2 regions of the Variovorax sp. UC74_104 genome follow, and region 2 is predicted to be linked to the other one. Evidence: predicted binding sites of a transcription regulator. Region 2 holds the regulator's gene; the other holds the start of a gene.
The links. The regulator LexA, encoded in region 2, represses DNA repair genes until DNA is damaged. The targets are predictions, from matches to a motif close to ACTGTATNNNNATACAGT.

Region 1: a site for LexA is predicted at 9,562-9,579, ahead of ACHMXA_RS32695 (error-prone DNA polymerase). Genes of this name have one in related genera too.

What each region holds. Positions count from the first base shown of each region.
Region 1 is NZ_CP171979.1:424,077-439,011, reverse strand. Features, by position in the region: gene ACHMXA_RS32725 (peptidoglycan-binding protein) at 1-434, opposite strand, end outside; gene ACHMXA_RS32720 (hypothetical protein) at 548-1,864, opposite strand; gene ACHMXA_RS32715 (hybrid sensor histidine kinase/response regulator) at 2,347-4,143, shown strand; gene ACHMXA_RS32710 (hypothetical protein) at 4,425-4,898, opposite strand; gene ACHMXA_RS32705 (hypothetical protein) at 4,954-5,631, opposite strand; partial or broken gene ACHMXA_RS32700 (IS3 family transposase) at 5,967-6,139, shown strand; gene ACHMXA_RS32695 (error-prone DNA polymerase) at 6,376-9,561, opposite strand; partial or broken gene ACHMXA_RS32690 (SDR family oxidoreductase) at 9,788-10,163, opposite strand; gene ACHMXA_RS32685 (hypothetical protein) at 10,192-10,461, opposite strand; partial or broken gene ACHMXA_RS32680 (IS3 family transposase) at 10,627-10,824, shown strand; gene ACHMXA_RS32675 (HEAT repeat domain-containing protein) at 10,834-12,426, shown strand; gene ACHMXA_RS32670 (hypothetical protein) at 12,626-12,871, shown strand; gene ACHMXA_RS32665 (SH3 domain-containing protein) at 12,920-13,621, shown strand; gene ACHMXA_RS32660 (histidine-type phosphatase) at 13,679-14,935, opposite strand, start outside.
Region 2 is NZ_CP171978.1:4,154,264-4,169,198, forward strand. Features, by position in the region: gene lpxK (tetraacyldisaccharide 4'-kinase) at 1-308, shown strand, start outside; gene ACHMXA_RS19510 (Trm112 family protein) at 289-471, shown strand; gene kdsB (3-deoxy-manno-octulosonate cytidylyltransferase) at 468-1,241, shown strand; gene adk (adenylate kinase) at 1,372-2,028, shown strand; gene ACHMXA_RS19525 (asparaginase) at 2,074-3,039, opposite strand; gene lexA (transcriptional repressor LexA) at 3,113-3,796, shown strand; gene ACHMXA_RS19535 (hypothetical protein) at 3,911-4,321, shown strand; partial or broken gene ACHMXA_RS19540 (D-2-hydroxyacid dehydrogenase family protein) at 4,411-5,417, shown strand; gene ACHMXA_RS19545 (MFS transporter) at 5,414-6,571, shown strand; gene ACHMXA_RS19550 (3-hydroxyacyl-CoA dehydrogenase) at 6,722-8,242, shown strand; gene ACHMXA_RS19555 (oxepin-CoA hydrolase, alternative type) at 8,276-9,058, shown strand; gene ACHMXA_RS19560 (Crp/Fnr family transcriptional regulator) at 9,136-9,855, shown strand; gene ACHMXA_RS19565 (phosphotransferase) at 9,906-11,012, shown strand; gene ACHMXA_RS19570 (acyl-CoA dehydrogenase family protein) at 11,041-12,312, shown strand; gene ACHMXA_RS19575 (GNAT family N-acetyltransferase) at 12,393-12,890, opposite strand; gene glmM (phosphoglucosamine mutase) at 12,887-14,224, opposite strand; gene folP (dihydropteroate synthase) at 14,221-14,935, opposite strand, start outside.

The DNA.
Region 1 (14,935 bases), on a different replicon from region 2:
CCGTAGTCCGAAGCGACCATCTGCCCGCGGCCGAAGTTGCTGCCGCCGCGCATTTCACCCGACTGCATGAGGGCGCGCTCGCGCGTCATGGCGTTCATGCCGGCCGCGCCGCGCTCGACGACCACAAAGCAGTTCGATTGCTGAACCAGCAGGCGCAACAGGTTCGCCGTGGGCGGCAACCGGTATTCGCCGGTGAGCACGGTGTACCAGCCCGCGTTGACGTTTTCGATCAACGAAACGGTGCCCAGCGGCGAGTCGCAACGCTCGAGCGCACCGCTCTCGCCAGAAGACGCCGAACCCGCGGCGCTGCCTGTTGCCACGGTCTTGGCGGATGAAGAACCCATCTGCATATCCAGGCCCGGCATGTTTTGACAACCGCCAAGCACCAGAAGAGCGGCCATTGCAGTGGCCTTGGCAATCACGAGAGATTTCATACGAGTCAACTTGAAACGATCGAGCGACGCCATGCGAGCGAAGCATTGGCGTCGATCAGAAAAAAATGAATGCGGCCGCGCTGAGCCTTGGCGTCAGCCGGCCGGTCACCGCCTTACTTGAACGTGGAACTCCACAGGCTTTGTGGCGGGCTCACACCGGGCTGGTTGTCCTGACGCCAGACCGTCAGCGCCTTCGAGCTGTCGTCCAAGCCCACCAGCGCGCTGCGCAACGTGAGCCCAGGGCTCGAGGGCAGCGAGACGATCTGTTCGGCCGTACCCCATCCGCTGGCCGCTGCATAAGGGCGGGCCCAGATGTCATAGCTGTTGGTCGGGCCCAGCGCTGCGCGCCAGGACACCATCGCGTCGCCCTTGGTGTTGCAGGCGACCGATGCCTGAGGAACGATGAAGCTCTGCGTCTCCGGAGGAATGCGCTCTGGCTGCGCCCAACCGGTGCTCACCGAGAAGCGCGTGGCTGCGATCTGTCCGAGGTCGTACGGCTTCGTGACCAGCATGGCGTTGCCCGCGGCGTCACTGCAGAGATCGGCGATGAAGCCATCCGCACGACCGATGGAAATGCTCGTCACAACGGTCGGCTGGCTCCAGGTGCCGCCCGCAAAACGGCTCGCGTAGACGTCGGTGCGCGTGCCGCCGGTCGTGCTGGCTTCCCAGACAGCAGTGGTTTCGCCGTTGGCGGCGATGGCGACGCGCGGGTTGTCGTAAGAGCCCAGCGCCAGGTCGGCGTCGATGGCGTGGCCTGCGCTCCAGCCCGCGCCCTCGGTGTACTCGCTCGCCAGAACGCGGTACTTGTTGCTGGAATTGTTGTACTGCTTCCATACGGCCGTTGCCGTGTGGCCGTTGGGGGCCGCAGCAAGCCTGATGTCACGTGCTTCCGAACTGGCGCCGGTGAGGAAACGCGCCGCCGGTTCCCAGACGCCGTTGCGGTAGCGCTTTGCCCATGCACCGTCCGGCGCGTCCAGGATCGTTGCGACAGTAAATGCATAGAGCGCATCGCCAGCGTCATCCAACGCGATCTGGTGCGCCGTCAAGTCCATCGAGAAGCCGGCATCCGGGATATCGCTGGCGCTTAGCAGGTTCGTGGGCGCACTGTCCCAGGCACCTGCCTTGTATCGAACGGACGCGATGTTGAAGCGGCGCGATGTACCGGCGGCCGGGTCCCCGACCTGCACCCAGACCACAATCGCTTCGCCGTTGGCGTTGATCGCCACTTCGGGCTTGCCTGCGCTGTTGCTGCCCGTGAGATTGAACGCCACCGGGTCTCCCCAGCCTGTTGCCGGAGAGTAGGCGCGTGCATGCACGCTGGAAAATTCGCTCGTGCCGGTAGAGCGATCTTCCAGCCATACCGCGACTGCGGTCCCGTTTGCCGACACTGCGATGCGGTGCTCGGTGACGTCTTGTGCATCGGCCTCCACCAGTTCCGGTGTGCTCCATTTGCCCGATATGGGCGCTGGAGCGGGCGCAGGCGCCGGCGGTGCCGGAGCAGGCGGTGCTGGTGGGGGCGGCGCGGAACCGCCGCCACCGTCGACCGGCGGGTTGACCGGAAAGAAGCTTCCGGATGATCCACTTCCCCACCTCCGCAAGCAGCCAGCACCGCGGCCGAAATAATGGCAATTCCTCCCATTGCCCAAGAACTCTTATTCATTACTACCTTCCTGATTGAAAAATGAATCCACACACTCCGATACGGACCGCGCGGACTATAGGAAGGAAGAGGGCGCTAACAAAGTGCCGAAAGTAACCATGGCGAGCCAGGGTGAAGGGGAACTTCAATGCCTCCTGCTTCGTCAAAAGCGGCTCGTCGCGACAACGAGGCAGCGCTCAGCACACATGTCGTGCTGCGGCGCCATTCTTGCTTCAGGAGGGACTGGGACGTAAACAGGACCGGAAAGTATCAATGGACACGCTACCGTCAAACGCGCCGCTCGCGCAGCGCGTGCTGAGCGAACAGATCGCAGCGTTCCTGCTCATCTTCAACACCATCTTTCGTTCGCGCATGGTGTTCGTACTGGTGATCGGCGGGATCATGTATGCAGAGCTGCCAGGGCTCCCCGTCATCATCTATACCGCAGCTCACTTTTTGCTGTCGCTCGTGACATTGCAGATTCCGCGGTGGATGCGCAAGGTGCCCTATTCCGAGAGCAAGCGATGGGCGCGAGCCATCACCATCTGCACGATTGCGGCCGGCGTGGCGGATGGCGTGGCGCCCTGGATCTTCGTGCAACCAGGCCATTTGCCCCTGACCGCTGTACTCATCGTTGTCATGATGGCGAATTGCGCACGCGCCGTGCAATCGCTTCGGCCCTTCAAGATCGCGCTTGTGGGCCATGTGCTATGCGCGATGCTCAGCCTGATCGCGGCGCTGATCCATGAAGGCGGTACGTACTATTATTTTCTTGCTGCCTTCGCGGCCGTGCACCTGGCCATGCTGCTTCGTGCCGGCATGCACGAAACCGACCAGCTCACCGAGGCATTGACCCTGCGCTTCGAGAACGAGGCCCTGGCGGCCCGGCTCCAGGAGCAGGTGCAGGAAACCGAACGCGCCAGCCTCGAGAAAACGCGCTTCCTGACGGCTGCCAGCCATGACCTGCGTCAACCGCTGCACGCCATCTCGCTGTTCGGGGCGGCACTGGAGAACCAGCTCGAGGGCAAGACAGAAGGTGCGAACGCCCATCGCCTGATGCAGGCCGTGAATGCGCTGAGTCATTCCCTCGAAACCATGCTGGACGTATCCAGGATCGATGCTGGGGTGGTCAAGCCGACGCTCCAGCCGGTGCCACTCGACCCCATTCTTCAGTCGTTGGACGATGTCTTTGGCGCGCTGGCGGAACAGCGGTCCCTGCAACTGCGCGTTCGCGCGTGCGGACTGCGCGTGCGCAGCGATCCCCAACTCTTGCCGCGCATGCTGTCGAACCTGGTCGACAACGCGCTCAAATACACCCCCAGGGGCGGGGTGATCGTCGTCGCACGCCTACGGAAGGACCGCGTGTGGATCGACGTGCGGGATACGGGCGTTGGCATCGCGCCCGACCAGCGGGAGCGCGTCTTCGACGAGTTCTATCAAATAGGCAACCCCGGCCGGGACCGATCGTTGGGCCTGGGCGTCGGCCTCTCCATCGTGAAGCGGCTCTCGAAACTTCTGGCGCACCCGATCGAGATGCGCTCGAGGCCGGGCCGCGGCACGTTGTTCAGGATATCCCTGCCGCTCGTCTGCGAACCTGAGGGCACGCAGCCGGTGGTGGCCTCCATCCACGGCGCAGTGTCTGCGTTGGCGCGCAAGGCCATGCCCCGGCGTGTCCTCTTGGTCGATGACGAGGCCGACATACGAAAAGCGATGACCGACTTGCTGGCCACATGGGGCGTGCAGCTGACCGCAGTCGGCAGCCAGTCAGAGGCGGTGGCCGCCATGGAAAGCGCGCAGGCCGCAGGCGAAAGTTTCGATCTGCTGATCTGCGACTATCGCCTGTCGGAAGAAGCCAATGGCGCGGATGTGGGGCTGCGCCTGCGCGAGCGATTCGATAAAGATCTGCCGCTTTTGCTGATCAGCGGCGAAACCGGGCCGGACCGCCTGAAGCAGGTGCAAGCACTCGGCATCGCGATCATCGCCAAGCCCGTCGAAGCTACCGCGCTGCGGCACATCATTTCACTGATTTCGCGCGCGTCTGAGACGCAGCTGGGGGCGGTCGACCCATGAATATCCAGCCGCGCATTGCTCGTCTGCTGACTCGCAAGGGACATTTTCCTTGTATGCAGCTCGGCAAGTCATGGTTGACAGGCGCAAGGGCACACCGTCCACAGCATGCTTCAGCGCACGGCCGCGCTCGGTCACGACAGGACCCCCTCTCATTCCCTCAAGAACGAACATGTCATTTGGCGAATCTGCAGCGATCTACGCCACACGTGCCTGTGGTTGTCGTCCTCAGTTGCCGCTATGCGCGGACCAGCGGCACTGAAGCGGAGCGCGGCTATGTCGCCTCACCGATAGGCGTCGCACAGCGCCAGATACTCGTCGCCCGAAATCTCCAAGCCCGTGGCACGACGCAGCACCCGTGCCCGCGGCTTGGGCAGATCGGTCTTGATCTGGATCTGCCTGCCGATGGGAATGCCCATGTAGCTCTGGTTGACCCAGGTGTTCTCGACGATGTTGTCCCACGGCAGCAGCATGCCGTTCTCGAAGGTCAGACCCTGGCGGCCGACGACGAACGCGGGCTGGTCGATGTTGCGAAGCGTGTTTAAGCACTTGAACGTGAGCCATGCCGTGAGCAATCCAAAGCAGGCGGCGATAAGGATGCCGATGTTCTTGTCCTGCGCGCGGATGCACAGCACCGCCAGCACCACGGTCACCACCGCCCAGAGCGCGGCGCCGGCGATCAGGCGCGTGCGGGAATAGAAGACGGGGTGGTCCTGGCGGGTCTTCTCTTGCTGGGCGGCGGAGCTGTAGATTTCCATTTTTGTCTGATGCGCTGTGCGCGTGTCGGAGTGAGAAAAGCGGGAGGAAGAAGATTCAGTGCGCGGGCAGGCGCTGCACCAGGCAGGCCATCAGCACGGGCTCGTTGTCGATCTTCGAGCGATCGATCTTTCGGGACTTGCCGTGCGCGACGATGACCAGGTGTTCGTCCACCTCCATGCCCTCTTCGTCGGACTGCGTGCGGATGGTGTCGATAGTCGACCACGCAATCAACTGGCCCTTGTGCACCAGGCCTTCGGCCTGCAGGTCAAGCGCGCCGAACTTCACCGTCTCGCCCGCATGCAGGCGGCGCTCGACATCGTGTGCCATTGTGGTGCCGACGGCCTCTTCCACTTCGGCGAGCAAAGCATCCGGAGCGTCCCACAGGTTCAGGCGCAGGCACAGCATCCTTCCGTTGCGAGTGCCGAGCAGCACATGGTTGCGGCTATGGCGGTGGCGAAAGCGCGTGACGTCCGCGAACGCGAGTGTGCGGTCGCCGAGCTGGAGGCCGTGCCTGCTCACGGACAGCTCCCCCGGCGCGCGCAGCCACGCGAAGAAGTCGCTGCCCTGCCAGCAGATCAAATAGATTGCGGCGGGAACGGCCAGGAAGAGAACGACGATGGCGCCCCTGCGGTGAATGAAGTCCGGCGTGATGAGGTACGGAAGGATGTAGACCTTGGCCGGTACCAGCATCATGGCGCTGAAGACGTAAAGGGCCGCGATGCCGGCGAGCACGCAATAGAAGGAATGGCGGGGAAAGACTTTGGCGTGGCTCATGGGCGTTGTTGGTCCCATGCAAAGGCAACAGGGATACGAGGAAAACTACGCCGTGCACCATATCAGCACTATTCGTTCTTCATGAGGCTTCGCGCATCAGCCAATGTCTCATTCTGCGAATAAAAATAGACTTCGTGCGAAAACCCAATCCAAAGTCTTATTTTCTTTGCAAGCGCTGCAAGCATTCGGACTTCGCATGATGCATACCGGTAGTCGTCCCGAGACGACTCCAAGTACGGGAACGGCGATGACCAAATCCGATAGATGCTGGAGCGATGCGTCCCTGAAAGGGTGGAGTGTTGAAGTTTGAGCTGTTCTATCCTCGAGGCTGGAAGAACGCCACCATTGAGCGGTTCGTAGAGGCTGTCGACTCGTACATCCGCGGGTACAACGAGAAGCGGATCAAGATCTCCCCGGGGCCCTCAGCCCCATCGAACACCGGGTGAGCCTTGGACTTGCGGCATAAAGCCAGTCCAAGTTTTATCCGCCCCGACTGGGTCACTTCTGGATGGAAATCAACGGCCAATGGCCATGTCGAGTTCCTTTTCTCAATCCTCGGTCGCGCACAAGTTCGTGGCATAGCCAGTTGAGGGAGGAAGGTGAACGAACGAGTGAACGCGCAGGCTGGGAACCCCACCTGGCGAATGCCGGCGTCGCCGTTTCGTCCTCGCCGCCGTTTCGGCGCTCGAGGCCGCCGATCTGCTATCTGAAATCCCGGCTGCTAACCCGCAGGCCGCCCAGCAATGCCGTGTGATCCAGCAATTGGCTGGCCACCAACGCATACACGCCTTTGTCGCATTGCCAGGTGCCATCCACCGTCAGCAGCATCGCGCCGCGCAAGGTCTTGCGCTGTGCTTCGGCAAGCGAGGGCCAGACGATGATGTTCACCGTGCCTGTCTCGTCCTCGAGCGTCGCGAAAATCACGCCGCTGGCCGTGCTCGGCCGCTGGCGATGCGTCACGATGCCACTTGCGCGTACGCGCTGGCGATCCTGTGCCTTCGAGCGAAGGTCCTCCGCCGTGTGGATGCCCATTTCCGACAGTTGGGCTCGCAGCAGCGCGAGGGGATGCCGCCGCAGCGTCAGTCCCATGGTCGCGTAGTCGTCCGCGATCTCGGCGCCCTCCCGGGGCACCGCGAAAGCCACGGCATCTTCGACGGTCGGCGCCTCGCTCAACATCTTCGTCGGCCGCGTGTCCACGCCCGCGGCCTCCCACAAGGCATCCGGGCGATGGCCGGCCAGTCCCAGCAGCGCATTGGCGCCGGCGAGGCATTTCAAATCATGTCCATCCAACCCCGCGCGACGTGTCAGGTCCTCGATGCTCAGGAACCGCCCCGCCTTGCGGGAGTGCACGATGCGTTCGGCAACGGCTTCGCGCATCCCCGAGATCCGCGACAGGCCCAGCCGCACTGCGCGAAGCGGCTCGGCGTAGTTCGTGTCCCAGCGCGGTGATGCATTGGCGCTTTGCGCCGGCTCCTCGAGCGTGCTGGCCCACTCGCTGTGCTGGACGTCCACGGGGTGAACGACGACGCCGTGTTCGCGCGCATCGCGTACGAGCTGCGCCGGCGCATAGAACCCCATGGGCTGGCTGTTGAGCAGCGCAGCAAGGAAAGCATCGGGATGATGCCGCTTGAGCCAGCAGCTCACGTACACCAGCAGCGCAAAGCTGGCGGCATGACTCTCCGGAAAACCATAGCTGCCGAAACCCTCGACCTGCTTGGCGATGCGATCGGCAAACGCCTGGGTGTAGCCCTTGGCAAGCATGCGCTGGATCAGCTTGCGTTGATGTTGCTCCAGGCCGCCGCGTTTGCGCCAGGCGCCCATCGCCCGGCGCAGCTGGTCGGCCTCCCCGGCCGTGAAGTCGGCCGCCAGCATGGCGATCTGCATCACCTGCTCCTGGAACAGCGGCACGCCAAGCGTGCGCTCGGTCGCGATCCGGATGTCCTCGCTGGGGTATTCGATCGGCTCCTCGCCCGCCCGCCGGCGCAGGTACGGGTGCACCATCCCGCCCTGGATCGGACCGGGACGCACGATCGCGACCTGCACCACCAGATCGTAGAAGCGCGCGGGTTTCAGGCGCGGCAGCATCGTCATCTGCGCCCGGCTCTCGATCTGGAAGACGCCGACCGTGTCGGCCTTCTGGATCATCGCGTAGGTCAAGGGATCTTCCGCGGGGACGTCCTGCATGCGCATGGGTGCACCGCGCTTGGCCGCGATGAAGTCGAGCGCGCGATGGATCGCGGTGAGCATGCCCAGGGCCAGGACATCGACCTTGATCAAGCCCAGTGCGTCGAGGTCGTCTTTGTCCCACTGCACCACGCTGCGGTCTTCCATTGCCGCGTTTTCCACCGGCACCATCCGGCTGAGCTTGTCCCGTGCGATGACGAAGCCGCCAGTATGCTGGCTCAGGTGGCGCGGGAAGCCGCGCACCGATTTCGCGAGGTTCAGCCACAGGTCCACGAGGGGGGCAGTGCGGTCGAGCGCGTTGTCCTGCAGGCAGGCATCGCTGATCCACTGTTCCTCGTTGCCGTAGGCCGTTTTCGCCAAGCGCTCGGCCACCTCCAGCGGAAAACCCAAGGCCTTGCCCACATCGCGCAGCGCCGATCTCGTGCGGTAGGCGGTCACGACACCGGTGAGCGCCGCGCGGTCACGGCCGTACTTGCGGTAGATGTACTGCATCACCTCCTCGCGACGCTGGTGCTCGAAGTCGATGTCGATGTCGGGTGGCTCCTTGCGCTCGACGCTGATGAAGCGCTCGAAGAGAACGTTCATGCGCGCAGGGTCCACCTCGGTGACCCCCAGGCAGTAGCAGACCGCCGAATTCGCGGCCGAGCCTCGGCCCTGGCAGAGGATGTTGCGGGACCGCGCGAAGCGCACGATGTCCTCGACCGTGAGGAAATAGGCCTCGTACTGCAGCTCGGCGATGATCTTCAGCTCGTGCTCGATCTGCGTCCGAACCTGGACCGGCAACCCCCGGGGGAACCGCGTTCGGGCGCCGGTGTAGGTGAGCTTGCGCAGGTGCGAAGCGGCAGTCTCTCCGGCCGGTACCAGTTCCTCCGGATATTCGTAGCGCAGTTCCTCGAGCGAGAACGTGCAGCGCCGTGCGACCTTGAGGGTCTCGCGCATCCAGTCGGACGGAAACTGCTCGGCCAGCATGGCGCGCCCGCGCAGGTACTGCTCGCCGTTCGGGTGCAGGTCGTAGCCGCAGCGTTGGACCGGCCGGCCGAGACGCACTGCGGTGAGGGTGTCCTGCAGCGGCTTGCGCAGGCGTGTGTGCATCAGCGGGCTGGCCGTGGCCACGATGCGCAGACCTGCGCGCGCAACGGCCTCCTCGACGGTCCAGCAGCGCAAGTCGTCATCGATCTCCAGCGGCCGCGGCCCTGCCACCCATGCACGTTCAGGAAACCAGGTCCGCAGCCACATGCATTGCCCGAAGATACTTTCGACCGTGCCGTCCTTCTCCGGGATCAGCAAGGCCAGGCAGCCTGGCAGACCCGCCAGGTGTGGGGCGTTGGGAGACTTGCCCTCGAGGTCCGCCACGCGTGCGTCGTAGGACCCCTTTTCGGCCCGTCGTCGCGCCAGCGTGATCAACTCACAGAGGTTTCCATAGCCGAGACGCTCCTGCGCAAGCAGCACCAGGCGCGCGAACTGTGCACCGCCGCTGGTCTTGAACAGGATCTCACTGCCGACGATGAAGTGCAGTCCGCACTCGCGCGCCTCCAGGTGCCCCCGCACCACGCCAGCGACCGAACATTCGTCTGTGATCGCCAGCGCCGTGTAGAGCTTGGCCGCGGCCCTCCTCACCAATTCTTCGGGCTGAGAGGCGCCCACGAGGAAGGTGAAGCTGGAACGGCAATGCAGTTCGGCAAAAGGCGGCGGGTCGAGCGGCATACTGTATATTTATACAGCCATTTGAATACCACTCAAGTCCTCTTTTTTCGGTTTCCAGTCCCAACGATCGAATCGAGAACCGCTCTGCGTTCAGGCGCTGCGCGACCCGCGGGCGCGTCGGGCGGTCTGCCTCGCCCCCTGTGGATGGCGTTGTCATATGAGGCCGGGCGAGCAGTTCGAAGGCAGCGCGGGGAATCTCGTACGAACTCAAAGGCCAGCGTTCGCAGAAGCGACTCCTGACGATGCCGCCGTCGACGCGAAGGGTTGCCCCGTGATCGCCGAAGCGGGCGGACTTGCCACGTAGGCCACCAGAGCGGCCACTTCCTGTGGCGATGCGAAGCGCTTGATCATCGAGGTTGGGCGGACCTGGTCGAAGAACTCCGCCTCGACCTGCTAGAAGCTCTTATCGTTCGAGCGCGTCATGCCTTCCACGAAGTCGCCGACGCCGGGCATTTCCTCGCACCCGGAAGTGCGCTGTTCACCGTGATGTTCTTAGCAGGGGGGAATTCCGCCAGGCCGCGCGACACAGCGAGCTGCGCGGTCTTCGTCATGCCGTCGTGGATCATCTCGGTGGGTGTCTGCACCGTGCTTTCGCTCGAGATGTCATATCGGTCGGTTCATAGGCTGCGTTCAGAAGGCGTGGTTCACCCCGAAGTGCAGGCCCGACGAGCGTCGGCCCGCCACACCGGCGGGCGACGAGTCGGCCACCACGCAGGCGGCATTTCTGCGGCTGCTGATGCGCGAGTAGGTGCTGTACAGCGTGGTGCGCTTGCTCAGGTTGTGTGCGTAGCCGAAGGCGAACTGGCGGGCCGTGCCGCCGGTCTCGAGGCCTGGGCCGGAGCATTCGGAGCGCGCGCAACGATACCCGGAGCTGCCCCGCGCCGACGGGGACCGACGCACCGATCAGTGCGTTCATCTGCCGCTCGCGTCCTAGTCGATGGCGCAGGTAGTTGACGTAGGCCTTAACCACACCTAAGCCATAACTGCAGCCGACGGTCACGGTGCGGTAGTCCTCGACGCCAACGGAGGTCTGCCCGAAGGCGTCCGCTACGTTGAGCGAGCCCCGGCCGATCTAAGACCGAACTGTTTTATCCTCGAAACTGGACGAACACCACCGTTGAGGAATTCATCGAAGCGGTTGCTTCCTACGTCCGTTGGTACAACCAGAAGCGGATCGAAATCTCTCTCGGCCCTACGGAATACCGTGAGAACCTTGGCCGGCAGCGAAAAAACCTGCCCGGCCGCGTCAGCCTCACGAAATAAGCTATTTGAATGCTGGATCAAGCACATATAGAGGCCGCGGAAAAAGAGGCCGAACAAGCGACTGACGTCGCCGGGCAAATTGCACCCTGGTTGCCGCTGTGGGCCGACGGGGATGAAGAAATGCGCAGTGCCGCCTTGTCTGCCCTGGCAGATTCTCGATTGAGAGGGGATGCAGTGACGAAGGTGTTTGTCGAAGCCGCCTGCGATCCCCTTCCAGCCACAAGATGGAACGCCATGTGCTGGTTTGGCGACGAAGAGGATAGGGGCGTCGGCACGGCGGCATTCGACGCGTTGACAGCGGGCCTGCGGGACGTGGATGCCCGTGTGCGCGCTGCCGCCGCCCAAGGTCTGCGTTTCAGCGACCCAGCTGCGATTGAACCGCTGTTGGTCGCACTGCGCGATACGGATGCCGATGTGCGCAGTAACGTCGTGATCGCGCTCAAAGACTTCGACCTGCCCGTCCGGTCCGTATTCGATGCGTTGATCCGCGTTTTCCACCACGATCTCGACTTGGAGGTTCGAGAGAATGCGCTGTATGCATTGGCCTACCTCGACGGAACCCGGGCATTGGATGCGCTCCGATTGGCCGCTCGCGCCGAGGACTTGAGGCTCCGGCTGGCCGCCGCGCTGGCGCTTGGCGATTCACGCTCGCTGCCTGAGGAGCATCGGCTTGAACTCGTTTCGTTGATGCTGACGGATACCGATGAGGAAGTCCGCGAGCGTGCCGTCCGCTCGCTGGCCCCTCTGTTCGACAAGCAGCCTGGCGCTGCTTCGCTTCCGCTCTGGCTGGCTGCGCTGCGCGACCCAGCTGAAAATGTCCGCGTGGCGGCGCTGGAGGCATTGCCGCTTGCAGGCCCAGGCGTTGCAGAGCGCTTGTCGCCGCTCGTGTCCGAGCTGCTCGAAGACCCCGTTGCCGAGATAAGCAATGCCGCGATCAAGGCACTGAAGTTCGAAGCGGGCGCGCCGATTCCGCCGGTATTTCTCCGTCTACTTCAGTCGTCTGGGAAGACGGGCCTCCATGCTCGCAAGCTGGCGGTGCAGGCACTCGCCTACCGTAGTCTCGCCGATGATGCGGTCCCGCTGCTATTGCCACTGCTGAGTGAGAACGAGCTGACGAGGGAGGTGACGGACGTGCTCATCGATCTGCCGGATCGCCGTGCACTCGCCGCGTTGATAGCGCAGCTCGACAACGAGGACGATGATTGCTGCGCCAACGCCGCGCTGGCACTGGCTGCGATTGGCGATAGCGAAGCCATTGAGCCGTTGATCCGCACTTTGGAAAACCGTGAGCCCTATGTGCGCCGACGCATCGTGTGGGCGTTGAGTTTCTTCACCTCAAAGCGTGTGATGCCGGTATTGACCAGTAGCTTGTCGGACCCTGCGCCCGGCGTGGCCCGTACTGCGGCCAGGGCCCTGCTGGAAACGCTCACGCCGGCCCAGATTCGCGCGTTGCTATCTCGCCTGCCTCTGCTGCGTCGGTTGCCGGCGCCAGCGCGTGAGCTGCTGCGCGGCGAACTCGAGCACGAATTGGAAGAAGGTGATGGCTCCCCGGGTCCGAGTGGTCAGCGTCTGGTTCGCTTGGGAACCACAGAATATGAATAGGCGCGGCTAACGAAATGAGCGAGGTCGCGAAGATGATGCAGCCAACCTGAGAGAGCGGCGCGGCATGAACGTCAATCTGGCGGTAGCGCCGCAAGTTTCGCCGGTGGCTTCCGGCAGTGCCCTGACTCGAGGGCGCCCGACCCTTTCAGAAAAGCAGCGAGCCGACCAGAATGGGGCCATGCCGCGCCCTTCCGATCCCGTGCCAGCGCCACCCGCGCAACGCCACCGCGTGCTGCGGTTGCTGATCGCCCTTGCCTGGGTGGTGCCGGCCGGTCCGATCCTCACACTCGTCCTGTATCCCTTCTGGTCATGGTGGGAGGCCACCACGGGCTGGGAGTCCGTCGGCCACTCGGGGCCTGCGGGCTGGTGCTACCTGGCGACGTGGGCGGTATTGCTCGCGGTGGCCTGGCTGGTGCTCCTGGTTGCGCGTCGCAGGGCGGGCTGATGGTGTAGAAGAGGCCGACGTTCCACCACATTCTCTCGACGGCTACCGATGGCTGCTGATTTCCACCTCCACAGGGCGATCCTGATCGCTGTCACTGCTGGTCTGGCTTCGCTCACCAGCGGCGCGAACGCCGCCGGTCCCGCCGACGGTGCTTCGCGCCCGGAGTCGCCGTCGGTGACACCGGCCAGATCCTGCAACTTCGGTGCCTTCGTCGCCGAGACCGACCCGGCCGGTCTCAACGTCCGCGAGGCGCCGAGCACTGCGGCGAAGGTCCTGGGCAAGCTCCCGCCGACCTTCGTCGAGCCCACGATGAACTACGGTGTCCGAGTCGAGGTGGAGATCACCGGCGTGCGCGAGGGCTGGTTCCTGATCCGCAACGCCAGGGACAACGCCGATCTCGCCGGTCGTCCGGCGCGGCCGATGTACAGCGGCAGGGGATGGGTCAGCGGCAGCAAGCTCACCGTGAAATCCCAAGCGGATGCGGGCCGCGCGCGACCGGCCCGTGACGCCGCGGTCCATCTGCGCATCGGGGACGGCGAAACCTTCGATGGCGACAGCTTCATCGAAGCCGCCCGTCTGAGCGACTGCCAGGGCGAATGGGCGCAAGTCGAATTCACGGATCAGCGCTTCCCCGCCCAGGAACGCGCCGCGCTGAAGGTCCAACCCGCGGCGCGCGCAGGCCTGCCGCCGGGCCGTTTCCGCGTCTGGGTGGATCGTCTCTGCGGCATCCAGGAAACCAGTTGCTCCTGACGCGTCCGATCCGGGCGCCTCGTCTTGCGGCGTTTTCGTGGACCAGCTGCGGCCCGCTTAGCTCGGGCTCGCCACGTGCCCGTAGCAGGCCTTGAGTGCCGTGTAGTCGTAGTAGTGAGCCGTACCCGGCGCTTTGGCTGAATCGCACGCCACCTTGAAGTCGGTTTCCCTCTCGTTGTAGAGCATCCGTACCAGCAGCTTTCCACCTGCATCGGCGAACACATCCCACTGCATGTTGGCCGCCGTCGGCGAGACGTAGTCGCCGCGCCACGTGTTGCTGTCGTAGCCGAAGCTGGCGGCCTTGGGAACACTCTGGTCCACGCCCTTCAATCCCATCCGCACGGCGAAGGGCATCATGATTTCCGCGTGTGCGAAGCGCAGCTTGGCAGCGTGTGACCGGTCGCCCCTGGCGATCGCGTCGACTTCGTTGAACATGTCGTCCACCAGGATCTGCGCCATGCGCGAGGTGATGTCGCCTTTCTCCGTCATGCCCGGCCCCTTGTCGTAGAAGTCGGAGCCGTCGTTGAGGGCGGCAAAGAACTTCGCCTGCGCAACGGGCATGTAGGCAGTGAAGTCGACGCCGGCTTCACTTCGCATCGCCGGAGAGATCACGTAGAGCTCATACAACAACGAGCCGGCGTCGCCGAGCGACTTGATCGACGTCTTGCCGTCGCCGCTCAGGGTGGGCGCGAATTTGCCGTCATCGCTGGTGAAGCTGAAGCTGCCGGTGTTGGCGAAGCTGTAGGTGCCGCTGGCGATCTTGTCGACGAAACTTTTGGCGAACAGGCGCTCCAGCAACACCCGTCCGGCGGCCGCGGCCGAGGGCGTCAGCGTGAGGCCGCTCTGCTTGGCCAGCAGGTCGGTGTCGTTGCTCTTGTAGTCCTGGTAGGCGAGGCTGGCCTGGTAGGTGGGATAGAGCGGATCGGCCGGGTTCGTGACCAGGTCGCTCGCCTTCACGAGCTTGTGAAAGTACAGCAGGAAGCGGTTGGTGCCGGCTGGCTGGCTGACGGCAGCGCCGTTGTCGGGGTACGGGGCCGGTGCCGGAGGATGGGCCAGCAGTGGCGCCAATGCCGGCTGCACCGTCTTGAGCGACTGCACGAAGAAGTTGCCGCTGTCGACCGCACGGTCGACGCCGGAGGTGACCGTCACGATCTGGCGCGGGGCGGTGCCCGCGTTGTCGCCGATCTGCTTCCAGTAGGCGGGCAGGCGCTGCAGCATCCGGGCCGCGAGCTGCGTGTGTTCGTAGATACCGACTTGGGTCTCGTTGCCATAGCCTGGCGTGCTGATGCCCGCCACGCCGTACCCGAGCAGGAA
Region 2 (14,935 bases):
CCCTTGCAGGCCGGCCGTTGACCGCACTGGCGGCGATCGCACGGCCCGAGGCCTTCTTCGAGATGCTGCGGAACCGCGGCCTGACGCTCGCCGACACCATCGCGCTGCCCGATCACTTCGATTTCGAGAGCTGGCAGCCCCCGTCTGGCGCGGACATGCCTCTCGTCTGCACCGAAAAGGACGCCGTCAAGCTCTGGCGCAAGGCTCCCGATGCATTGGCCGTGCCGCTGGAGTTCGTGCCTTCCGCGGAATTCTTCGCCGCCCTCGACGCAAAGCTATCATCGCTCGATGGATACCAAGCTGCTTGAACTGCTCGTCTGCCCCGTCACCAAGGGGCCGCTGACCTGGAACCCCGAGAAGCAGGAGCTGTGGTCCCGCAGCGCCCGCCTGGCATATCAGGTGCGCGACGGTATTCCGGTGCTGCTCGAGAACGAGGCGCGCACGCTCTCCGACGAAGAGCTCGGGCTGTGAGCTTCACCGTTCTGGTTCCGGCGCGGCTGGCGTCGACACGGCTTCCCAACAAACCTCTCGCCGACATCGCCGGCGTGCCCATGGTCGTGCGCGTGGCGCAGCGTGCCGGCGAATCCGGCGCGGCGCGCGTGGTGGTCGCGGGGGACGATCCATCCATCATCGAGGCTTGCAGGGCGCATGGTGTCGAGGTCGTCCTGACGCGCCAGGACCATCCGAGCGGCACCGACCGGCTGGCGGAAGCCTGCGAACAACTCGGGCTCGATGGCGACGACATCGTCGTCAACGTGCAGGGCGACGAGCCGCTGATCGACCCGGCACTGATCGATGCGGTGGCGAGCACACTGTCCACGCACGCCGAAGCGGCGATGAGCACCGCGGCCCACGAGATCGATTCGGTGGGCGACTTCATGAATCCCAACGTGGTGAAGGTCGTGCTCGACGCACAAGGCAACGCGATGTACTTCAGCCGCGCGCCCATTCCATGGTGGCGCGACGGCTCCGCCAACGGTGCCGCGCCTGCCGTGTTGCCCGCCGCCCCTGCGCCGCTGCGCCACATCGGGATCTATGGCTATCGCGCGGGCTTCGTGCGGCGCTTTCCTTCGCTGCCCCCGGCGCCCGTCGAGTCGACGGAAGCACTCGAGCAACTGCGCGCGCTGTGGCACGGCCATCGCATCGCGGTGCATGTGAGCCATGTCGCGCCGGGCCCCGGCATCGACACGCCCGAAGACCTTGCGCGCGTGCGCGCGGTCTTCGCAGCCGCAGGCGCCTGAGCGTCCCGGCGGCTGCAGGAGCGGGATTTCCCCAAGGGCACGCATGCTATCCTCGAAACAACTCCGCCTTGCCCAGCCACGGGGCCGATGCACGGCGCGACACAAGATCTAAGAACCGTCCGAGGACACCATGAGACTAATTTTGCTGGGCGCGCCCGGGGCGGGCAAAGGCACGCAAGCGGCCTTCATTTGCCAGAAGTACAGCATTCCCCAGATTTCGACCGGCGACATGCTGCGCGCAGCCGTCAAGGCCGGCACCCCGCTCGGACTGCAGGCCAAGGCGGTCATGGACGCCGGCGCGCTGGTCAGCGACGACCTGATCATCAACCTCGTGAAGGAACGCATCGCGCAGCCCGATTGCGCCGGCGGCTTCCTCTTCGACGGATTCCCCCGCACCATTCCCCAGGCCGACGCCATGAAGGCGGCCGGCGTCAAGCTCGACTACGTGCTCGAGATCGATGTGCCCTTCAGCGACATCATCGAGCGCATGAGCGGCCGCCGTTCGCACCCGGCTTCGGGCCGCACCTACCACGTCAAGTTCAATCCGCCCAAGGTGGAAGGCAAGGACGACGTGACCGGCGAGGACCTGATCCAGCGCGAGGACGACAAGGAAGAAACCGTGCGCAAGCGGCTCGAGGTGTACAGCCAGCAGACGCGTCCGCTGGTCGACTACTACTCCGCCTGGGCGAAGGCAGACCCGGCCGCAGCGCCGAAGTACCGCGCCATCAAAGGCGTGGGCACGGTCGACGAGATCACGCAGCGGGCCTTGGCCGCGTTGAGCAGCTGACCTGACTCCAAGAAAACCGCCCCTTCGACAGGGGCGGTTTCGTTTTCACCCCAGCAGTTCGAGCATCAGGGCGATGCGCGCCTTGACCGGCGTCAGTGCGCCTGCATCGCGCAGCGGATCGCCGGCCTTCGGGAGGATGCGCCCGCTGGTGCAACGCGTCGCCCTGACCACCGAGACACCGGCGTCCTGCGCCCTGAGCGCAGCCGCCTCCAGAGCATGGTGAAGGGTGCCGTTGCCGGTAGTGGCAAGCACCAGCCCGCGCAGGGGCTCCGCGCCCCCAGGCAGCAGGAGCGCATCGATCACCGCCCCGCTGGCACCGGCATGGCTCATCACGATCTCCACCCGGGGCCACTGCACCGCGGTCGTCCCCAGGATCTTCGCCGCCGACACAGCCTGCCCCTGCGGCCAGGCGCGGACGAGGCGCACTTCCCCCTCCTCGACATAGCCGATCGGTCCTGCATCGCCTGAGGCAAAGGCGTCGAGCCGATAGGTATGCACCTTCTGGATGTCGACGCCGCCGTGGACGGCGCCGGCGCACACCACCGTCACGCCCTTGGCGCCCTGCGTCATTGCGACGCCGATCGCATCGCGCACGTTCTGCGGCCCGTCCGGCGACAGCGCGGTGGCCGGACGCATCGCGCAGGTGAGCACCACGGGCTTGGATGGTGCCAGCACGGAGTGCAGGAAGAACGCCGTCTCCTCGATGGTGTCGGTGCCGTGCGTGATAACCACGCCGGCCACATCGGCCTGCGCCAGCCAGTGCGCGCAGCATCGCGCCAACTGCTGCCAGATGTCGAAGGACATGTCCTTGCTGTCCACCTGGGCCACCTGCTCGGCCTCGAGGGTCACGCCGTCAGGCGCCTCGATACCGCCCAGCAGGTCGGCCACGCCCACCTGCGCGGCGGTGTAGCCGATGTTGTCGTCGCTGCTGGCGGCCCGGCCCGCGATGGTGCCGCCGGTACCCAGAACCACCGCGCGTCGGCGCAATTCAGGCGAAGAGGAATTGACCATGGCTTGTCAACTTAAAAAAACTGGTTAAAAATACAGCCACTGGATATCCAGCCAGTACCGCAAGGAACCACATATGCAGTTCGCCGTGAAGCTTACAGCCCGCCAGCAGCAGATCCTGGATCTCATCCAGAGCGCCATCGCACGTACCGGTGCGCCGCCCACCCGCGCCGAGATCGCCAACGAACTCGGCTTCAAGTCAGCCAACGCCGCGGAAGAGCATCTGCAGGCGCTGGCGCGCAAGGGCGTCATCGAGCTCGTCAGCGGTACCTCGCGCGGCATCCGCCTCAAGGGTGACGCGCTGCGCTCGCTCAACGAAACGCGCCATCGCGAAGGCAACCAGTTCTCGCTCTCGCTGCCCGGCATGGCCCAGCTTGCGCTGCCGCTCATCGGCCGCGTCGCGGCAGGTTCGCCGATCCTGGCGCAGGAGCACGTCGACCAGACCTACTACGTCGAGAACACGCTGTTCCAGCGCCAGCCCGACTACCTGCTCAAGGTGCGAGGCATGTCGATGCGCGACGCCGGCATCATGGACGGCGACTTGCTCGCGGTGCAAGCCACCAAGGAGGCCCGCAACGGCCAGATCGTGGTGGCCCGGCTGGGCGACGAAGTGACCGTCAAGCGCCTGAAGCGCAACAAGCAGGTCATCGAGCTGCACGCCGAGAACCCCGACTACCCGACCATCATTGTGCAGCCCGGAGAGCCTTTCGAAATCGAAGGCCTCGCTGTCGGACTCATCCGAAACACGATGCTGATGTAGGCCCCGGGCGGCCTGCTTTCCGCAGCACGCATCCCCATCCGGCCTCGACAGGTGGCGGGCGTATGGCGAAGAGTCGCCATCACCCTGTCGCGGCCGATTCAAGAAATCCTGCCTGTGTTCAACCTCTACTTTCTTGGAGTTCACATGGGAATCGCCCTCCTCGCCATCGCCGATATCTGGATGCCCTTGCAATCGCTGGCCAGCCGCCTGATGCCGGCACGTCGCGATCGTCGCGGGAATCACATCGACACGACCGAATCCTCTGCCGGACTGCGCTATGTAGCGGTGCGCCCCGCCTGCACGGCCCGCTCGGGTGGCAGTGCCTCGCCCAGCCAGGCGGCCACCGTGCCAGCACGCCCGTTGCGAGTGGTCCGCGTCGTCGACGACAAGAACAGGCAGTGCAGCAGCAATCGCGTCCGAATCTCCGGCCGCATGGCCGATGTCTGCGCCGAGCTCGACCGACTGGCCGCGCTCGAGGCCGCCGAAACCATGGCCACGGCACCGCGCTCGACCCGCCTGCACTGAGCCCGAACGGCCCTGCGAGCGGCTTCGGGGTGGGTATCCAAACGTTCGCAGGCGCGACATTCCAATGCTGCGAGGCACAATGGCGTGCCATGAACATTGTGATCCTCGACGATTACCAGGACGCCGTACGCAAGCTGCGCTGCGCTTCCAAGCTGGACGCATACGCGGCCAAGGTCTATACCAACACGGTGAAGGGCATTGGGCAGCTATCGGTTCGCCTCAAGGACGCCGACGTGATCGTGCTGATCCGCGAGCGCACCCAGATCTCGCGCCAGCTGATCGAGAAGCTCCCCAAGCTCAAGCTCATTTCCCAGACCGGGCGCGTTGCCGGACACATTGATGTCGCGGCCTGCACCGAGCGAGGCGTGGCCGTGGCGGAAGGCTCCGGCTCTCCGCAGGCGCCTGCCGAACTCACATGGGCGCTCATCATGGCCGCCATGCGCCGGCTGCCGCAGTACATCAGCAACCTCAAGCATGGCGCCTGGCAGCAGTCGGGGCTCAAGTCGGCCTCCATGCCGCCCAACTTCGGCATCGGCTCGGTGCTCAAGGGCAAGACGCTTTGCATCTGGGGCTATGGCCGCATCGGCCAGTTGGTCGCGCGCTACGGTCAGGCCTTCGGCATGCAGGTCGTGATCTGGGGCCGTGAGCCAGCTGCGCCAAGGCGCGTTCCGATGGCTTCCAGGTGGCACAGAACCGACACGAGTTCTTCGCCGCGGCCGACGTGCTGTCGGTGCACCTGCGGCTCAACGAAGAGACCAACGGCCTCATCACGCTGGAAGACCTCTCGCGCATGAAGCCGACCGCCCTGTTCGTGAACACCTCGCGTGCGGAACTGGTCGAGGCCGACGCCCTGCTCGCGGCGCTCAACCGCGGGCGCCCCGGGCTGGCGGCTGTCGATGTGTTCGAGAGCGAGCCGCCGCTGCAGGGCCACGCGCTGCTGCGCCTGGAGAACTGCATCTGCACGCCGCACATCGGCTACGTCGAGCAGGAAAGCTACGAGAGCTACTTCGGCCAGGCTTTCGACAACGTCGTGAGCTACATCAACGGCAACCCCACGAACATCGTGAATCCCGGCGCGCTGCAGGTCCGCCGGTGAGCCGGCCAGCGTCCAGGGGTGCGCTCTGGGCGCTGCTCGTCGGCAATTTCGTGATCGGCACGGGCGTGATGGTCGTGCCCGGCACGCTCAACGAGATCAGCGCCTCGCTCTCGGTCACGGCCGCCACGGCGGGGCAACTCATCACGGCCGCTGCGGCGGTCATGTGCATCGGTGCACCGCTGCTGGCTGCCGCGGTCGCAGGCTGGGACCGCCGGCAGCTGCTGGCCCTCACCCTGCTCTGGTACGCGGCCGGCCACGTTCTCTGCGCGCTGATGCCGAGCTTCGGCGCGCTGCTGCCGGTGCGCATGCTCACGGTGATCGCGCCAGCCATCTTCACACCCCAGGCTGCCGCCTGCGCCGGCCTGCTGGTGCCGCCCGAGCACCGCGGGCGCGCCGTGACCTTCGTCTTTCTCGGGTGGTCGATGGCCTCGGTGCTGGGGCTGCCCATCGGAGCGCTGATCGGCGGGCACCTGGGCTGGCGCATGGCTTTCGCCGCCATCGCGCTGCTCAGTGTCGCGAGCGCGACATCGATCTGGCTCACCTTGCCGAACGGCATCAAGCCCGCCGCGCTGACGGCCGCCGCATGGTCGCGCGTGCTGCGCAGCCCCGTGCTGATGGGCATCGTGTCGGTCACGGCACTGCAGGGCGCGGGCCAGTTCGTGCTGTTCAGCTACTTCGGCCCGATCCTCAAGCAGAGCTTCGGCGCGGACGCCACCACGCTGAGCGTGATGTGGGCGCTCTTCGGCGCCTGCGGGCTGGTCGGCAACATGGTGGTCAGCCGGTACATCGACCGCGTGGGTGCCGGCCGCATGGTGCTGGTCACGACGGTGCTGATCGCCGCCAGCCTGCTGCTGTGGCCGCTGGCTTCCACGCTTGCCTGGCTCGCGGTCGTGCTCGTGCCCTGGGGCCTGGGCTGCTTCTCCACGAATTCGGCGCAGCAGGCCCGGCTGGTAGGCCTTGCGCCCGCGCTCGCGCCGGGCTCGGTGGCGCTCAACAGCTCCGGCATCTACACCGGCCAGGCCGTCGGCGCGGCGCTCGGCGGCTGGCTGCTCGCCAACGACGCCGGTGCCTGGATGAGCTGGGTCGGCCTCGGCCTGGTGCTCATCGCCATTTCGCTCAGCGTGGCCATCGACCGCAGCCGTCGTGCGCCCTGAAAGCGCGCCCCCGCGTAAAACCCGTCACGCCCCGCCCGCGCGGGGCTGCAAAATCGAAGACTTCGACAGCGGTGCCGATGCGTACGGCACCTGTGTCGACGCCTGCCCCGCAGGCCCGGATACCACCCAACCAGTGAAAATCTCCAGCAAATGACAGTGAACTACTCCCGAATCGGCGTCGTCGGCGCCGGCGCCATGGGGCGCGGTATCGCGCAGATCGCCGCACAGGCGGGCAGCGAGGTGCTGCTGCTCGACAGCTTCGCGGGCGCCGCCGAGCGCGGGCGCGAAGCCCTCTGCGCCCAATGGAACAAGCTGCACGAGAAGAACAAGATCGACGCGGCCATGCGCGATGCGTACATCGCCCGCGTGAAATCCGTCGATTCGGTCCAGGCCCTGGCGGGCTGCGACCTGGTGATCGAAGCCATCGTCGAAGACCTGGAAGTCAAGCGCAAGCTGTTCCGCGAACTCGAAGGCGTGGTGACGGAGACCGCCACGCTGGTCACCAACACTTCCTCCCTCTCGGTGACGGCCATCGCCGCAGGGCTGAAGCACCCCGAGCGCATCGCCGGCTTCCACTTCTTCAACCCCGTGCCGCTGATGAAGGTGGTCGAGGTGGTAGCGGGCTTCAAGACCGCGCCCGAGGTCTGCAAGCAGCTCGCCGGCTACGCCACGCAGATGGGCCACAGCGCAGTGCAGGCGCAGGACACGCCGGGCTTCATCGTCAACCACGCCGGCCGCGGCTACGGCACCGAGGCGCTGCGTATCGTGGGCGAAGGCGTGGCCGACTTCGCGACCGTCGACCGCATCCTCAAGGACCAGGCCGGCTTCCGCCTCGGCCCCTTCGAGCTGCTGGACCTGACGGCGCTCGACGTGTCGCACCCGGTGATGGAGTCGATCTACCACCAGTACTTCGAAGAGCCGCGCTTCCGCCCCAGCGTGATCACCGCGCAGCGCCTGGCCGCTGGCGCGCTGGGCCGCAAGACCAACGAAGGCTTCTATCGCTACAACGACGGGGTGATGCAGCAGGTGCCCGAAGCGCCCGCGCCGGTGGTCGAGGGCACGCCTTCAGTGTGGGTGTCGCCGCGTGCGGCACGTCGTGCCGAACTGCTTCGCCTGGTGAACACGCTGGGCGCGCAGATCGACAGCGGCGCCACTGCCGCGCCGCAATCGCTGATCCTGGTCGCGCCGCTGGGTTTCGACGTGACCACGGTGGCCGCCGTCGAGCGCCTGGACGCCACCCGCACCATCGGCATCGACATGCTGATCGACGACGCGGCCACCAAGCGCCGCGTGCTCGCCACCAACCCGGCCACGCGCCGCGACATCCGCGATGCCGCGCACGCCCTCTTCGCACGCGACGGCAAAGCCGTGAGCGTGATCCGCGACAGCGGCGGCTTCGTCACGCAGCGCGTGATCGGCACCATCGTCAACATCGCCGCCGACATGTGCCAGCAGCGCGTGTGCACGCCGGCCGACCTCGAGACCGCCGTGCAGCTGGGCCTGGGCTATCCGCGCGGCCCGCTGGCCATGGGCAACCTCTACGGCCCGACCAACATGCTCGAGGTGCTGTTCAACCTGCAGACGGTGTATGGCGACCCGCGCTATCGCCCGAGCCCGTGGCTGCGCCGCCGCGGCGCGCTGGGCCTGAGCCTGCTGCACGAAGAAGAATGATCGCGAAATAAACGAGGAGCACGGAACCGAGCCATGAGCACAGCAGAACTCAAGAGCACGAGCGAGGGCAGCACCATGGTGCTGACGATCTCCAACCCCAGCCAGCGCAACGCGCTGGGTCCCGACATCTACGCGGCGGGCATCGAGGCGCTCAACGGCGCCGAGAACAGCGCGGAGATCCGCAGCGTGGTCATCGTGGGCGAAGGCTCATGGTTCTGCGCCGGCGGCTCGCTGCAGCGGCTGCTGGCCAATCGGCAGCTCGACCGCTCGGTGCAAGCCGAGAGCATCGAGGGCCTACACAACTGGATCGACTCGATCCGCACCTTTCCCAAGCCGGTGATCGCTGCCGTCGAGGGCGCGGCCGCCGGCGCGGGCTTCTCGCTTGCGCTGGCCTGCGACTTCGTGGTGTCGGCGCGCGATGCTGTCTTCGCGGCCTCGTACAGCAACGTGGCGCTTTCGCCCGACGGCGGCCTGAGCTGGCACCTGGGCCGGCAGCTGCCGCGCCAGCTTGCGAGCGAATGGCTGATGAACGGCGAGCGCATCGCGGCTTCGCGCCTGCACGAACTGGGCCTCGTCAACGAGCTCACCGAAAGCGGCCAGGCCCTCGCGGGCGCGCTGGCGCTGGCGGGCCGGCTCAATGCGCGCGCGCCGAACTCGCTGGCCAGCATCAAGGAGCTGCTGAGCGAGGCCCGGGGCGCCACGCTGGCATCGCAGCTCGCGCAGGAGCGAGACCACTTCGTGCGCAACCTGCACCACGCGAACGCGGGCATCGGCATCGCCGCGTTCCTGAAGAAGAAACCGCCGCAGTACGAATAGCCCAGTAACCGAGCAGCGCCGGACGGCGTCGCTCCCGTGACACCCATCAGCTTTCCAGTCGCCGAGAGGACAGACCAATGGACGACCCCATTCTTACCATCGAAGAACGTGAAGCGATCAACAGTGGTCGCTGGTTTTCTTCCCTTTCTCCATCGCTGCGGCACGACATCCTCCGATGCGCCTTCGTCAAACGCTACAAGGACGGCGACCTGATCGCTGCCCGCGGCGATCCGCCCGAACACTGGATCGCCTGCGCCAAGGGCGCGGTGCGGGTGAGCTCGACGGCCGTCTCGGGCAAGCAGGTGACGCTGACCTACGTGGAGCCGGGCATCTGGTTCGGCGACGTGGCGATGTTCGACGGGGACCGGCGCACGCACGACACCTACTCGCACGGCGACACCACCATCCTGTGCGTGGCGCGCGCCGACTTCCAGAAGATCCTGGCCTCGCACGTGGAGCTGTACGAGGCGCTGATGCGGCTGCAGGCGCGGCGCATCCGCACGCTCTTCGGGCTGGTGGAAGACCTCAACACCCTGCCCCTGCGCGCGCGGCTGGCCAAGCAGCTCATCCACCTGGTGCGCAGCTACGGCGTGCCGAATCTGGAAGACGGCAGCCAGATGCGCATCGGCCTGCAACTGGCGCAGGAAGAACTGGCGCAGCTGCTGGGCGCGTCGCGCCAGCGGGTCAACCAGGAGCTCAAGACCATGGAGCGCGAGGGCACCATCCGCATCGAGCCGGGCGGCCTCGTGGTGCTCGACCGCTCGGCGCTCATGCGCGTCTCGGAAGCTGAGAGCTAGAGCGACAAATACAAGCAGAACAACAGCCACAGGCAGACAAACATACCGACATGAGCCAGGACTTCTCCTCCTTCATCGGCACCCGTGCCGTCTCGCAACAGCACGCCTTCGACATCGATGCGCTCGCGGCCTGGCTCGGGAAGAACCTCGACGGTTTCAAGGGCCCGCTGACGGTCGAGATGTTCAAGGGCGGCCAGTCGAACCCGACCTACAAGCTGGTCACGCCCACGCAGAGCTACGTGATGCGCGCAAAGCCGGGCCCGGTCGCGAAGCTGCTGCCCTCGGCCCACGCGGTGGAGCGCGAGTTCAAGGTGATGAGCGGCCTGGCCGGCACCGACGTGCCCGTGCCGCGCATGTACTGCCTGTGCGAGGACGAGAGCGTGATCGGCCGCGCCTTCTACGTCATGGAGTTCATGCAGGGCCGCGTGCTGTGGGACCAGTCGCTGCCCGGCATGAGCAACGCCGAGCGCGCCGCCCACTACGACGAGATGAACCGCGTGATCGCGGCGCTGCACACCGTCGACTTCGCGGCGCGCGGCCTGGCCGACTACGGCAAGCCCGGCAACTACTTCGAGCGCCAGATCGGCCGCTGGAGCAAGCAGTACAAGGCCTCGGCCGACGGCGCGGGCGAGCTCTCGCAGCCCATCGAGGCCATGGAGCGGCTGATCGACTGGCTGCCCGCGCACATGCCCGCGAGCGCGCGCGACGAGAGCAAGGTGTCGATCGTCCATGGCGACTATCGGCTCGACAACGTGATGTTCCATGCCACCGAGCCGCGCATCATCGCCGTGCTCGACTGGGAACTGTCGACGCTCGGCCACCCGCTGGCCGACTTCAGCTACCACTGCATGTCGTGGCACATGCCCCCGACCACCGGGCGCGGCATCGGCGGTGTCGACGTCGCCTCGCTGGGCATCCCCACCGAGAACGAATACATCCGCCGCTACTGCGAGCGCACCCGCATCAGCACGCCCGAGGCGCTCGCGCCCGACTGGAACTTCTACCAGGCCTACAACCTGTTCCGCATGGCCGCGATCCTGCAAGGCATTGCCAAGCGGGTCGAGGCCGGTACCGCGTCGAGCGAGCAAGCCGTGGCTTCTGCCCGCGGCGCCCGCCCCATGGCCGACATGGCCTGGCAGTTTGCCCAAAAGGCATAAGCCGCCCCACCCCACCAGGAGAGACAAGATGGACTTCGAATACTCGGCCAAGACCAAGGACCTGCAGAAACGCGTCCAGGCATTCATGGACGACCACATCTATCCGGCCGAAGCCGAGTACCACGCCGAACTGGCCGCCAACACGGCAGCCGGCAAGCGCTGGTCGGCGCTGAAGACAGTCGAGAAGCTCAAGGAAAAGGCCAAGGCCCAGGGCCTGTGGAACCTGTTCCTGCCGGTCGACAGCGCAGCCGCCTCGGGCTACGAAGGCGCGGGCCTGACCAACCAGGAATACGCACCGCTGGCCGAGATCATGGGCCGGGTGCCATGGGCCTCGGAGGCCTTCAACTGCTCGGCGCCCGACACCGGCAACATGGAGACCATCGCGCGCTACGGCTCCGAAGACATCAAGGCCCGCTGGCTCAAGCCGCTGCTCGAAGGCCAGATCCGCTCGGCCTTCGCCATGACCGAGCCCGAGGTGGCCTCGAGCGACGCCACCAACATCTCCACGCGCATCGAGCGCCAGGGCGACGAGTACGTCATCAACGGCCACAAGTGGTGGATCTCGGGCGCGGCCGACCCGCGCTGCGCGGTCTTCATCACCATGGGCAAGAGCGACCCCGAGGCGCCGCGCCACTCGCAGCAGAGCATGATCGTGGTGCCGGCCGACGCCAAGGGCATCCGCATCGTGCGCCCGCTGAACGTGATGGGCTACGACGACGCACCGCACGGCCACGTCGAGATGTACTTCGAGAACGTGCGCGTGCCCGCCAGCAACATGCTGCTGGGCGAAGGCCGCGGCTTCGAAATCGCCCAGGGCCGCCTCGGCCCCGGCCGCATCCACCATTGCATGCGCCTGATCGGCCTGGCCGAGCGCGCGCTGGAACTGATGTGCAAGCGCGCCTCCTCCCGCGTGGCCTTCGGCAAGACCGTCGCCTCGCAGACCGTGACGCAAGAGCGCATCGCCGAGGCCCGCTGCAAGATCGACATGGCCCGCCTGCTCACGCTGAAGGCCGCATGGCTGATGGACGTGGCCGGCAACAAGGTCGCCAAGAACGAGATCGCCATGATCAAGGTGGTGGCGCCCTCGATGGCCTGCCAGGTGATCGACTGGGCCATGCAGGTCCACGGCGGCGGCGGCATGTGCGACGACTTCCCGCTGGCTGCCGCCTATGCCGGCGCACGCACGCTGCGCTTCGCGGACGGTCCGGACGAAGTGCACCGCAACGCGATCGCCAAGTGGGAGCTGGGCAAGTACGCGCCGGGCAAGGCCGACGCCGAAATGCCGGTGACGCGCTTCTGATTCGACTTGCTCCCTCTCCCCTTGGGGAGAGGGCTGGGGTGAGGGCCGACGGCGATGAATTCGCCTCGGCCCTTTTCTTTTCAGAGCTTCTTCTGAAGAAAGACGGCGGTACCGAACGCTGGGTCGAGCTGGTAACCCGCGAAGCCTTCCCGTTCGTAGGCGCGCAGCGCCGGTGCGTTGCCCGACAGCACCTCCAGCGTGAGCTTGCAGGCACCGCGCCTGCGGGCTTCCTGCTCCACCAGCGCGAACATCCTCTGCGCCACGCGTTTCCCGCGATGGCTGGGCAGCACCACCACGTCGTGGACGTTGACCAGCGGCCTGGCGGCGAAGGTCGAGAAGCCCTCGATGCAGTTGACAAGGCCCACGGGCTGGTCGCCCTCATACGCCAGCACGCTGAAGGCTTGGGGACGCGCAGCCAGCTCGGCCGGCAGGCTCTCGCGCACGGTGGCATCGAGCGGCTTGCCGCCGCCGGCCGGGTCGCTGGCATAGGCGTCGAGAAGATCGACCAGCGCGGCTGCGTGGGCGGCGTTGCGGTAGTCGGCGATCAAGACTTCGATCGGCGCCGCTGCTGACGTCATCGCGCGGGCTCCAGCGTCGCCGCAAGGCGCCTGGCGCAGGATTCGGCCTGCTTCGCATCCCGGGCCTCGACCATCACGCGCACCAGCGGCTCGGTGCCGCTCGCGCGGATCAGCACGCGGCCGGAATCGCCGAGTTCGGCCTCGATGCGCTCGGTTTCGCTGGCCAGTGCCTTGTTGGTCTTCCAGTCCAGGTCGGGTGAGATGCGCACGTTGATGAGCGTCTGCGGGAACAGCGTGACGCCTTCGAGCAGCTGCGCCACCGTCTTGCCGCTGCGCACGCAGGCCTGCAGCACCTGCAGCGCGCTCACGATGCCGTCGCCGGTGGTGTGGCGGTCGAGCGCCAGCAGGTGGCCGGAGCCCTCGCCGCCCAGCAGCCAGCCGCGCTTGTCGAGCTCTTCGAGCACGTAGCGGTCGCCGACCTTGGCGCGCACGAACTCGATGCCCTGCCCGCGCAGGGCAACTTCGACGGCCTTGTTGGTCATGAGCGTGCCGACCACGCCCACCGGCTTGTCGCCGCGCGCGATGCGCTCGGACACCATGAGGTACAGCAACTCGTCGCCGTTGAAGAGGCGCCCGCTCGCGTCGACCAGCTGCAGGCGGTCGGCGTCGCCGTCGAGTGCGATGCCGTAGTCGGCCTTCTGCGCCGTCACCGCGGCGATCAGCGCCTCGGGGTGCGTGGCGCCGAAGCCCTTGTTGATGTTCAGCCCGTCCGGCGCGACGCCGATGCTGGTCACTTCCGCGCCCAACTCGTGGAACACGTTCGGCGCCACCTGGTAGGCGGCACCGTGTGCCGCATCGACCACCAGCTTCATGTCGCGCAGCGTCAGGTCGTTGGCAAAGGTGCTCTTGCAGAACTCGATGTAGCGGCCGGGCGCGTCGTTGAGGCGGCGCGCCTTGCCGAGGTTGGCGGAATCGACCCACACCGGGTCTTCTTCCAGTGCGGCCTCGACGGCCAGCTCCCAGGCGTCGTCGAGCTTGGTGCCCTGGGCGCTGAAGAACTTGATGCCGTTGTCCGGATACGCGTTGTGGCTGGCGCTGATCACCACGCCCAGGCTCGCACGCTGCGCGCGGGTGAGATAGGCCACGCCGGGCGTCGGCAGCGGGCCGAGCAGCACCACGTCGACACCGGCCGAGTTGAAGCCCGATTCGAGCGCGGATTCGAGCATGTAGCCAGAGATGCGCGTGTCCTTGCCTATCAGCACCGTAGGGCGCGACTGCGTCTTCTTGAGCACGCGGCCCACGGCGTGAGCGAGGCGCAGGACGAAGTCGGGAGTGATGGGCGCCTTGCCCACGGTGCCGCGGATGCCGTCGGTGCCGAAATATTTGCGGGTCATGGTGTGAGTACCTGTCCTTGTGTTTGTTGTTGTGACTCTTGCGCCTTCATGGCGTGCCATACGGCGAGTGCGGCGACGGTGTCGCGTACGTCGTGGACGCGCACCACGGCCGCGCCACGATCCGCAGCCAAAACGGCAGCCGCGACGCTGGGCACGATGCGCTCTCCCGCCGCCTCGATGCCGGTGACCGCACCGATCGACGACTTGCGCGACCAGCCCAGCAGCAGCGGGTAGCCTCCCGCGAGCAGCTCGCGCTGCCGCGCAAGCAAGGCGAAGTTCTGCGCCACCGTCTTGCCGAAGCCCACGCCGGGGTCGAGCGTGATGCGCGAGGAATCGACGCCCTTCTCGCGCAGGAGTTGCACCTGCGCCGAGAGGAATGACAGCACTTCGGGAATCACGTCGCCAGCCATGGGCACGGCTTGCATGGTCTGCGGATCGCGGTGCATGTGCATCAGGCAGATGCCGCACGAGGGATGGGCGGCGACCGCCTCGCGCGCGCCCGGCTGGCGCAGCGCCCAGATGTCGTTGACGATGTCCGCGCCCAGGTCGAGCACGGCGCGCATGACCTCGGGCTTGTAGGTGTCGATGGAGATCGGCACGTTCAGCTTCACCGCCTCGCGCACCACCGGCAGCACGCGCGCCAGTTCGGCATCGAGCGGCACCGCCGGGCTGCCGGGACGGGTCGATTCGCCGCCGATGTCGAGGATGTCG